2 regions of the Clostridium felsineum DSM 794 genome follow, and region 1 is predicted to be linked to the other one. Evidence: a T-box and tRNA genes for the amino acid it is inferred to sense, from the RefSeq annotation. Region 1 holds a T-box; the other holds one or more tRNA genes.
The links. The T-box of region 1 lies ahead of thrS (threonine--tRNA ligase). A T-box ahead of a tRNA ligase gene usually reads a tRNA of that ligase, here a tRNA-Thr.
Positions count from the first base shown of each region.

Region 1 (4,361 bases):
CAAGAATATGAAAGCAGTCTTAAATAGTTAAAAACTAGAATAAGGTTAAAGGGGCTATCTCAATTTTAATTGAGATAGCCTTTTTTAAACTTATTTCTAGATAGTGATAATACTTCCTCGATCAATAAGCTTACTATCACTAAGGTATATAGGCTTTATATTATGTTTATTTAAAAAATTTAAAACTTTATTTTTAAATTTATATTTTTCTAAGTTTCCGTAAAAAGCTAATGTGTTTTTATTAATTAAACCACAGCTGCCACCTATAAAACCATATTCAAAGCCGGGAAGAACAATATCGCCGGGAGGTAGGAGTAGTACGTCTAAATTGAATTTTGAGGCGGAATTTGCAATTCCTATATCGCTTGTCATTAAGGCATAGTCGTTTATTACTGCAGTTGAACATTTAGTATAACCCTGTTTAACATTTATAATAGTTTTATCTAGAATGTTATTATAAAGGGATGGATCTGTATACTTAATATTATGTATAAAAAAATCCTTAAGAACTACACCATTTAAAGCTACATCATTAGGATATTCATTTCCTAAAGTATTAGATGATTTTATTATGTTTATGCCCAAATTTTTAATAGAAGCAATAAATTCAGAAGTAGAACTTTTATATATAATCATGAGTTTATCGGATACTTTACAAATAACTTCATCAGGGTGACCAGAAATAGGAGAGGAAATATCTTTACATATAGGAGTTAAAATTATATTTAAATCTAACTTTTTTAAATTATATTTTTCTAGTTCGCTTATTCTATTGTCCACAATAACAGCTTTCAAAAAAACACCTCACAATTTTAATTTCTATAAGGTAAAATATATTGAAATTAATTTTTTATATTAAAAATTAAAAATTCAACTGTTTCCTTACATGTATATTATATATTTTTATTAAAATAAATGCATATAGTTAAAATTTTAGATACATACTAAATAGGATTGGATTTATGTCATTAAGATAAATTTGCATTTGTATTGTATCCAATTAGAAAGGATTGGTAAAATGCTTATTAAAACTATAGTTGTTAAGGATAAGATTAATTATGTTATAAGTAGTATTGAAGAAATAAAGGAAAGTTTACACAAAGACAATATAAATATTGGAATATGTGAAAGTATGGAAGAAGACACTCATTTTATAAAAGTTATGTGTAACAATTACGAATATGATCATAGTGTTAAAATCAAATTTAATAGGTATTTTGCTAAAGTACTATATGATATAATGGCTATAGATTTTTGTATGATGAGTCTTAACGATATATTAGAAGAGTCTTATTTCTTTTTAGATATAGATGAAATGAGTGAGATACGGGAAGTGTGTGTTGGTGAGATTTTAAAAGATAATAATATAAATGATGAAGAGATATTTTATATAAATAAGAAGAATAAAATTTTGGAAAAGATAAATGAATGTCTTGAGGAATATGATGAAGTAAATATAACTGGTTTTGTTAGGTTTAGAATGAAATTTATAGAAGCAAATTTAAAAATAATAATAGACAAAGTTATAGAAAGGTATATGATTGAAAAAGAATATGATGAATTTGTAAAGTTATTGAAATATTTTGTGGATATGCAAGAAAGTAAAATTGAAATTGTAAATATTTATGTATTAGAAACTGGTGAATATAAACTTACAGATGTCAAGGGAGAAGATATAACAGATAAGGTTATGAATGAATTTTCAGGGGCTAAATCTAAAAAAGGAATAAATGAAGATGATATACTTATAAGTGGGCTTATAACAGCATGTCCTCAAAAAATAATTATTTATGATGCTGATAAATTTCAAAATAAAGAAATTTTAAATACTATAGAGAATGTTTTTGAAAATAAAGTGATATTTTGTAGTGAAATTACTATGGGAAGAACTTAAATAATATAAAGTTAAAATTTTTATATATTGACTTATGAATTTTATTGGAATATAATTTAAGTTAAATAAAGGCTTTGAAAAGGAAGAGTAAGTAATTACTATTTTAAAGAGAGAGAAATTTTAGCTGAAAGTTTCTTAAATGTGTATTATTGAAAACCACCTTTGAGCTGAGTGCTGAACTGTTTAGTAAGCATCTCCGTATATCTGCGTTATTGATTTGAGTGAAAAGAAGATAATATAACTTCTTTTAATTTGGGTGGAAGCACGGTAACTCGTCCCTTTGTATGGGAGGAGTTTTATTTTTTTGATAAATAATTTTTGTAGGAGGAATTAATATGATTAAAGTAACACTTAAAGATGGAAAAGTTATGGAGTTTAACAGTACAACAACTCCAGGTGATATTGCAAAATCAATAAGTCCAGGACTTTATAAGAAAGCAATTTCCGCTAAAATCAATGGAGAAAGAGCAGAATTAATGACTAATATTGATAAAGATTGTACTCTTGAAATACTTACATTTGATGATGAGGATGGAAAATGGACATTAAGGCATACAGCTTCACATATATTAGCACAAGCAATTAAAAGACTTTATCCTGAAGCAAAATTAGCTATAGGACCTGCAATAGATGAAGGATTTTATTATGATATTGATGCAGATTTCTCATTTACAGAAGAAATGTTTCCTAAAATAGAGAAGGAAATGGATAAAATAATAAAAGAAAACTTGAAGCTTGAAAAATTTGAACTTCCAAGGGAAAAAGCTATAGAATATATGGAAGAAAAAAAAGAGCCTTACAAGGTAGAACTTATAAAAGATCTACCAGAAGATGCAGTAATTTCATTTTACAAACAAGGGGACTTCGTTGATTTATGTGCAGGACCCCATGTTGAATCTACTGCTAAGGTAAAAGTTGTAAAACTTATGTCAGTTGCAGGTGCATATTGGAGAGGAAATGAAAAGAATAAAATGCTTCAAAGAATATATGGAACTGCATTTACAAAAAAAGCAGATCTTGAGGAGTATATCCATATGCTTGAAGAAGCTAAGAAGAGAGATCATAGAAAAATTGGAAAAGAACTCGATCTATTTACTATGCATGAAGAAGGACCAGGATTTCCATTTTTTCACCCAAAGGGAATGGTAATAAAAAATATTTTATTAAATTATTGGAGACAGGTTCATAATAAAGCAGGATATGATGAAATAAGTACACCAGTAATATTAAATGAACAATTATGGCATCAATCAGGACATTGGGATCACTATAAAGAAAATATGTATTTTACTAAAATTGATGAGCAGGATTATGCTATAAAACCTATGAACTGTCCAGGATCAATTTTGGTATATAAAGATAACATACATTCTTATAGAGAACTTCCTATAAAGCTTGGGGAGATAGGACTTGTTCACAGACATGAAAAATCTGGAGCTCTTCATGGACTTATGAGAGTAAGATGTTTTAACCAAGATGATGCACATATATTTATGACTAAAGATCAAATAACTGAAGAAATACTAAAAGTAATAAAACTTATAGATTCGTTTTATAAAGTATTCGGATTTGACTATTATGTTGAATTATCTACAAGACCAGAAGATTCCATGGGAAGTGACGAAGATTGGGAAGCAGCTACAAATGGACTTATAAATGCACTTAATGCTGCAAATTTAAAGTATATAGTTAATGAAGGTGATGGAGCCTTCTACGGACCTAAAATAGATTTTCATCTTAAGGATTGTATAGGCAGAACATGGCAGTGTGGAACAATACAACTTGATTTTCAAATGCCTGAAAGATTTGATATTAACTATGTTGGTGCAGATGGAGAAAAACATAGACCAGTTATGGTTCATAGAGTTGTTTTTGGAAGTATAGAAAGATTTATAGGAATTTTAATAGAGCATTATGCAGGTGCTTTTCCAACTTGGCTTGCACCGGTGCAAGTTAAAGTTATGAACATAACAGATAGTCAAGTAGAATATGTTGATGTTATAAGCCAAAAATTAAGAGATGCAGGAATAAGAGTTGAAAAAGATGTTAGAAATGAAAAAATAGGATATAAGATAAGGGAAGCTCAGCTTAAAAAGATTCCTTATATGATAGTAATAGGAGATAAGGAAATAAAAGAGGGCGTGATTTCTGTAAGAAGCAGAAAAGAAGGAGATTTAGGCTCAATGAATGTTGAGGACTTCATATTTAGAATAAATGCTGAAGTTAAGCAGAAAATAAATTCACTTTAGTTCTTGACAAGAACACTAAGTGGTGCTATAATTTACAAGGTATTGGAAGTAGAAACCTACCGTTTCTCACCTTACAGCCACGAAGCTAGTAAGGTTTAAGATATGCAGCTTATTTTGCTATGTATATTTGAGACGGTGAATAACCGTCTTTTTTTATTATAAATATATGTATATTCATTAAGTTTTCGGAGGTGAAAATCATAAGTAAGAATAAAAAT
Region 1 is NZ_CP096980.1:3,127,200-3,131,560, reverse strand. Features, by position in the region: gene CLFE_RS14885 (alpha/beta-type small acid-soluble spore protein) at 1-27, shown strand, start outside; gene CLFE_RS14880 (DUF6873 family GME fold protein) at 97-795, opposite strand; gene ytxC (putative sporulation protein YtxC) at 1,019-1,894, shown strand; T-box leader at 1,960-2,177, shown strand; gene thrS (threonine--tRNA ligase) at 2,230-4,143, shown strand; ribosomal protein L20 leader region at 4,184-4,304, shown strand; gene infC (translation initiation factor IF-3) at 4,335-4,361, shown strand, end outside.

Region 2 (4,361 bases), 2.3 Mb from region 1:
CCATGATATTTACACCATGCTGTCCTAATGCTGGACCAACTGGTGGTGCTGGAGTTGCTTTTCCTGCAGGTAATTGTAGTTTTATTAAACCTACTACTTTCTTTGCCATGAAACTTACACCTCCTATAAGGTATTTTACCTTACTAATCTAGTTTTTCTATTTGATTAAAATCAAGCTCAACAGGAGTTTCCCTGCCAAACATATTAACTAAGCCTTTTAATTTGCCTTTTTCTAAATTAATCTCTTGGATAAGAGCAACTTGATCTACAAGTGGGCCCATAATAACTTTTACACTTTCGCCAACAACAACATCTATGCTAGCTACTTTTTCCTTTATTCCCATTGCTCCAACTTCCTCATCTGTAAGAGGAACTGGTTTAGATCCTGGTCCAACAAATCCTGTACATCCTCTTGTATTTCTAACAACATACCAAGATTCATCAGTCATTATCATTTTTATAAGCACATAACTTGGAAATACTTTTTTTAAAGTTACCTTTTTCTTGCCATCTTTTTCTTCTACTTCTTCTTGAAGTGGAACTTGAATATCCAAGATTAAATTTTGCAAATTTCTGTTTTCAATGGTTTTTTCAATGTTTGCCTTTACTTTATTCTCGTAACCGGAATATGTATGTACGACATACCATTTAGCTTTTTCACTCATAATTTTATGGAACAGAATTTTTTTCTGAACCCATAACCTCCCTTACATCTTACTTAAAGATCACCTTAAAGAGGTTATTAAAACCAAAATCCATTATTGCTACCACTATGATATACACAGCGCAAAAAGTTATCACTGCTATCGTGGTTTTTTTAAGAGTTTCTTTCGAAGGCCATGTGATTCTATGAGTTTCAGCCCCCAAATCTTTAAAAAATCCAACAAAACCTTTTAATGGTGATTTTTCCACATTTCTATTTTTTACATTAGCAGCCATTTTTATTCACATCCTATTTATGAAATTACGGCCTGATATGCTATTTTGTCTCTTTATGAAGTGTATGTTTGTGGCAAAATGGACAATATTTTTTCATTTCTAATCTATCTGGATCATTTTTCTTATTTTTCATTGTGTTGTAATTCCTTTGTTTGCACTCTGTGCAAGCTAGTGTTAGTTTTACTCTCACAATCTACACCTCCCAATTTTAAAGAAAATTTCCTATGCCTTGCTAAAATACGCACTACCTCAATATATTATCACAATTATTGCAACATGTCAAACACATATCAAGGACTCATTTGTTATTTTTTCGACTTTATTTTTTAATATTAATCCCCTACATAAAGGGACTGGGTTTGTCACCCAGTCTGCTTACACATATAGGAAAACAATTTACAGTATACTATTCAATGATGCTAGTAACAACTCCTGAGCCAACTGTTCTTCCGCCTTCTCTGATTGCGAATCTTAAGTTGTCTCCCATTGCTACTTTTGTTATTAATTCAACTGTCATATCTATGTGGTCTCCTGGCATTACCATTTCTACTCCATCTGGTAATTGGATTGATCCTGTTACGTCTGTTGTTCTGAAGTAGAATTGTGGTCTATATCCGTTGAAGAATGGTGTATGTCTTCCGCCTTCTTCTTTCTTTAATACGTATACTTGACCTACGAACTTATTATGTGGAGTTATTGAACCTGGTTTTGCTAATACCTGACCTCTTTCGATGTCTTCTCTTTGTACTCCTCTTAATAATGCTCCGATATTATCTCCTGCTAATGCACTATCAAGTATCTTTCTGAACATTTCTACGCCTGTTACTACTACTTTTGTTATTTCGTCTTTCATTCCAACGATTTCTACTTCGTCTCCAACCTTTAACATTCCAGTTTCAACTCTTCCTGTTGCAACTGTTCCTCTTCCTGTTATTGTGAAAACATCTTCGATTGGCATTAAGAATGCTTTATCTGTTGGTCTTTCTGGTGTTGGGATGTATGCATCAACTTCTGCCATTAAGTCTTTTATTGGTTTTACTGCTTCTGCATCATCTGGGTTTTGTAATGCTTTTAACGCACTTCCTACTACGATTGGTGTATCGTCTCCTGGGAATCCGTATTCGCTTAATAATTCTCTTACTTCCATTTCTACTAAGTCGATTAATTCTGCATCATCTACTTGGTCTGCTTTATTTAAGAATACTACTATATATTCAACACCAACTCTTGATGCTAATAGTATGTGCTCTCTTGTTTGTGGCATTGGACCATCTGCTGCACTTACTACTAGGATAGCTCCATCCATTTGTGCTGCTCCTGTTATCATGTTCTTTACATAGTCAGCATGTCCTGGACAGTCTACGTGAGCATAGTGTCTGTTTTCTGTTTCATACTCAACGTGTGCTGTATTGATTGTTATTCCTCTTTCTTTTTCTTCTGGTGCTTTATCAATCTCTTCATAGTTAAAAGCTTTTGCTTTTCCCTCTTTTGCTAATATTGTTGTAATTGCTGCTGTTAATGTTGTTTTACCGTGATCTACGTGTCCTATTGTTCCTATGTTTACATGTGGTTTCGTTCTTTCAAATTTTTCCTTTGCCATTTCTATTTCCTCCTTAATACTTATGGTAAACAATTAATATTTATTGTATTACACCACAATTAGTAATGTATTAAAAATTTTTATTATAGAACACCTTCTTTAATATTCATAACGAATACGGCAGAAAGCAAAACATTAAAAACATGACGAAACTTAATCCATTCATGTAAACTGTTCCTGGTGTGTTCTATTCAATAAGTTTTCTGGAGCCCACGACCAGATTTGAACTGGCGACCTCCACCTTACCAAGGTGACGCTCTACCTACTGAGCCACATGGGCAACTTTATTGGAGCGGGAAACGGGTATCGAACCCGCGACACCCAGCTTGGGAAGCTAGTGCTCTACCACTGAGCTATTCCCGCACATTATTATAATGCTCAAAGTTATAAGCTATATACCAATTATTAATTTTACTATCAACAATTTTCTTTGTCAATATATTTTATCTTTTTTCCAAACACTTTTCCAATTTTCTTTTAACTCTTTGTAATGCATTATCTATAGATTTAGAACATCTATCCAAATCTTTAGCTATTTCCTGATAAGATTTTCCCTCTAAATAAGATTGCAAAACCTCTATTTCCAAACTTGAAAGTACTCTAAGCATATTTTTTCTTATTTTAGCCACTTCTTCTTTGCTTATAATAAGTTCCTCTGGATCCGATACTTCAACACTTGATACTACGTCAAACAGCGTTCTATCCGAATCTTCATCATATATAGGCTTATTTAAAGAAACATATGTATTCAGAGGTATATGTTTTTGTCTAGTTGCTGTTTTTATTGCTGTAATAATCTGTCTAGTTATACAAAGCTCTGCAAAAGCTTTAAAAGAAGCTAATTTACTAGGTTTAAAGTCCCTTATAGCTTTATACAACCCTATCATTCCTTCTTGACATATATCCTCTTTATCTGCACCAATTAAAAAATATGATTTTGCCTTTGCTTTCACAAAATTATAATACTTATTAATCAAATATTCTTGTGATTTTTCATCTCCAAGTTTTGCCATCATCACTATTTCTTCGTCTAACTTCTCATCAAAATTAATTTCCATACTTCTAGCTATCTCATTTTCCACTAGTATCCCCCCTATGTAACCCATAAAACAATTATACAATAACAATATTTTCCAAGTCAATGCTTTTAAAGATTTTTTCTTATTTTATCTAATTTTTCCATTATTTTTTTGTCTATTCTATCTTCTAAACGATTATATTTTTTCTCACTGCTTATTTTTTCAGCTTTTTTACTTATTTTAGCTCGAATTTTTTTCACATCATTGTAGAACTCTATAGAAGACATTCTTGTAGATCCTCTTTGAAAAACAACCTGCTGTTCTAAATTATCGGACGTAACTACACAAACTTCAGATTTTCTTCCAATTTTATTTACATATCTTTCAATAAAACTATCTGCCGTTTCACCAGATTTTGTGTATACTATAGTGAATTTATCATACATTTTTATTTTTTCTCCAATATTACCTTGCATATGATGAGCATCAAAAACCACTATAATCTTACAATTTGTAAATTCTCCATATTCTATTAAGACTTCTATAAGTCTATCTCTTGCACTTTCTAAGCTCACATCATCCTTAATGATATTAAGCTCTCCCCAACTATTTATAACATTGTATCCATCTACAAGGATAGTTTTCACTTTACTATCCTCTTTTTACAATTCTTTGTTTTAAAATTTCATACATAACAACGCCTGCTGCTACAGATGCATTTAGAGAATTCACTTTACCTACCATAGGAATTTTTACAAGTACATCACATTTCTGTTTTGTAAGTTTTGAAATTCCTTTTCCCT
Region 2 is NZ_CP096980.1:818,968-823,328, reverse strand. Features, by position in the region: gene rplK (50S ribosomal protein L11) at 1-109, opposite strand, end outside; gene nusG (transcription termination/antitermination protein NusG) at 144-665, opposite strand; gene secE (preprotein translocase subunit SecE) at 715-939, opposite strand; gene rpmG (50S ribosomal protein L33) at 980-1,129, opposite strand; gene tuf (elongation factor Tu) at 1,346-2,539, opposite strand; tRNA gene CLFE_RS03840 (tRNA-Thr) at 2,744-2,819, opposite strand; tRNA gene CLFE_RS03835 (tRNA-Gly) at 2,828-2,902, opposite strand; gene sigH (RNA polymerase sporulation sigma factor SigH) at 2,983-3,597, opposite strand; gene CLFE_RS03825 (NYN domain-containing protein) at 3,687-4,205, opposite strand; gene rlmB (23S rRNA (guanosine(2251)-2'-O)-methyltransferase RlmB) at 4,210-4,361, opposite strand, start outside.
Region 2: it has a tRNA-Thr gene. The T-box ahead of thrS (threonine--tRNA ligase) is inferred to sense a tRNA for this amino acid. The anticodon was not compared.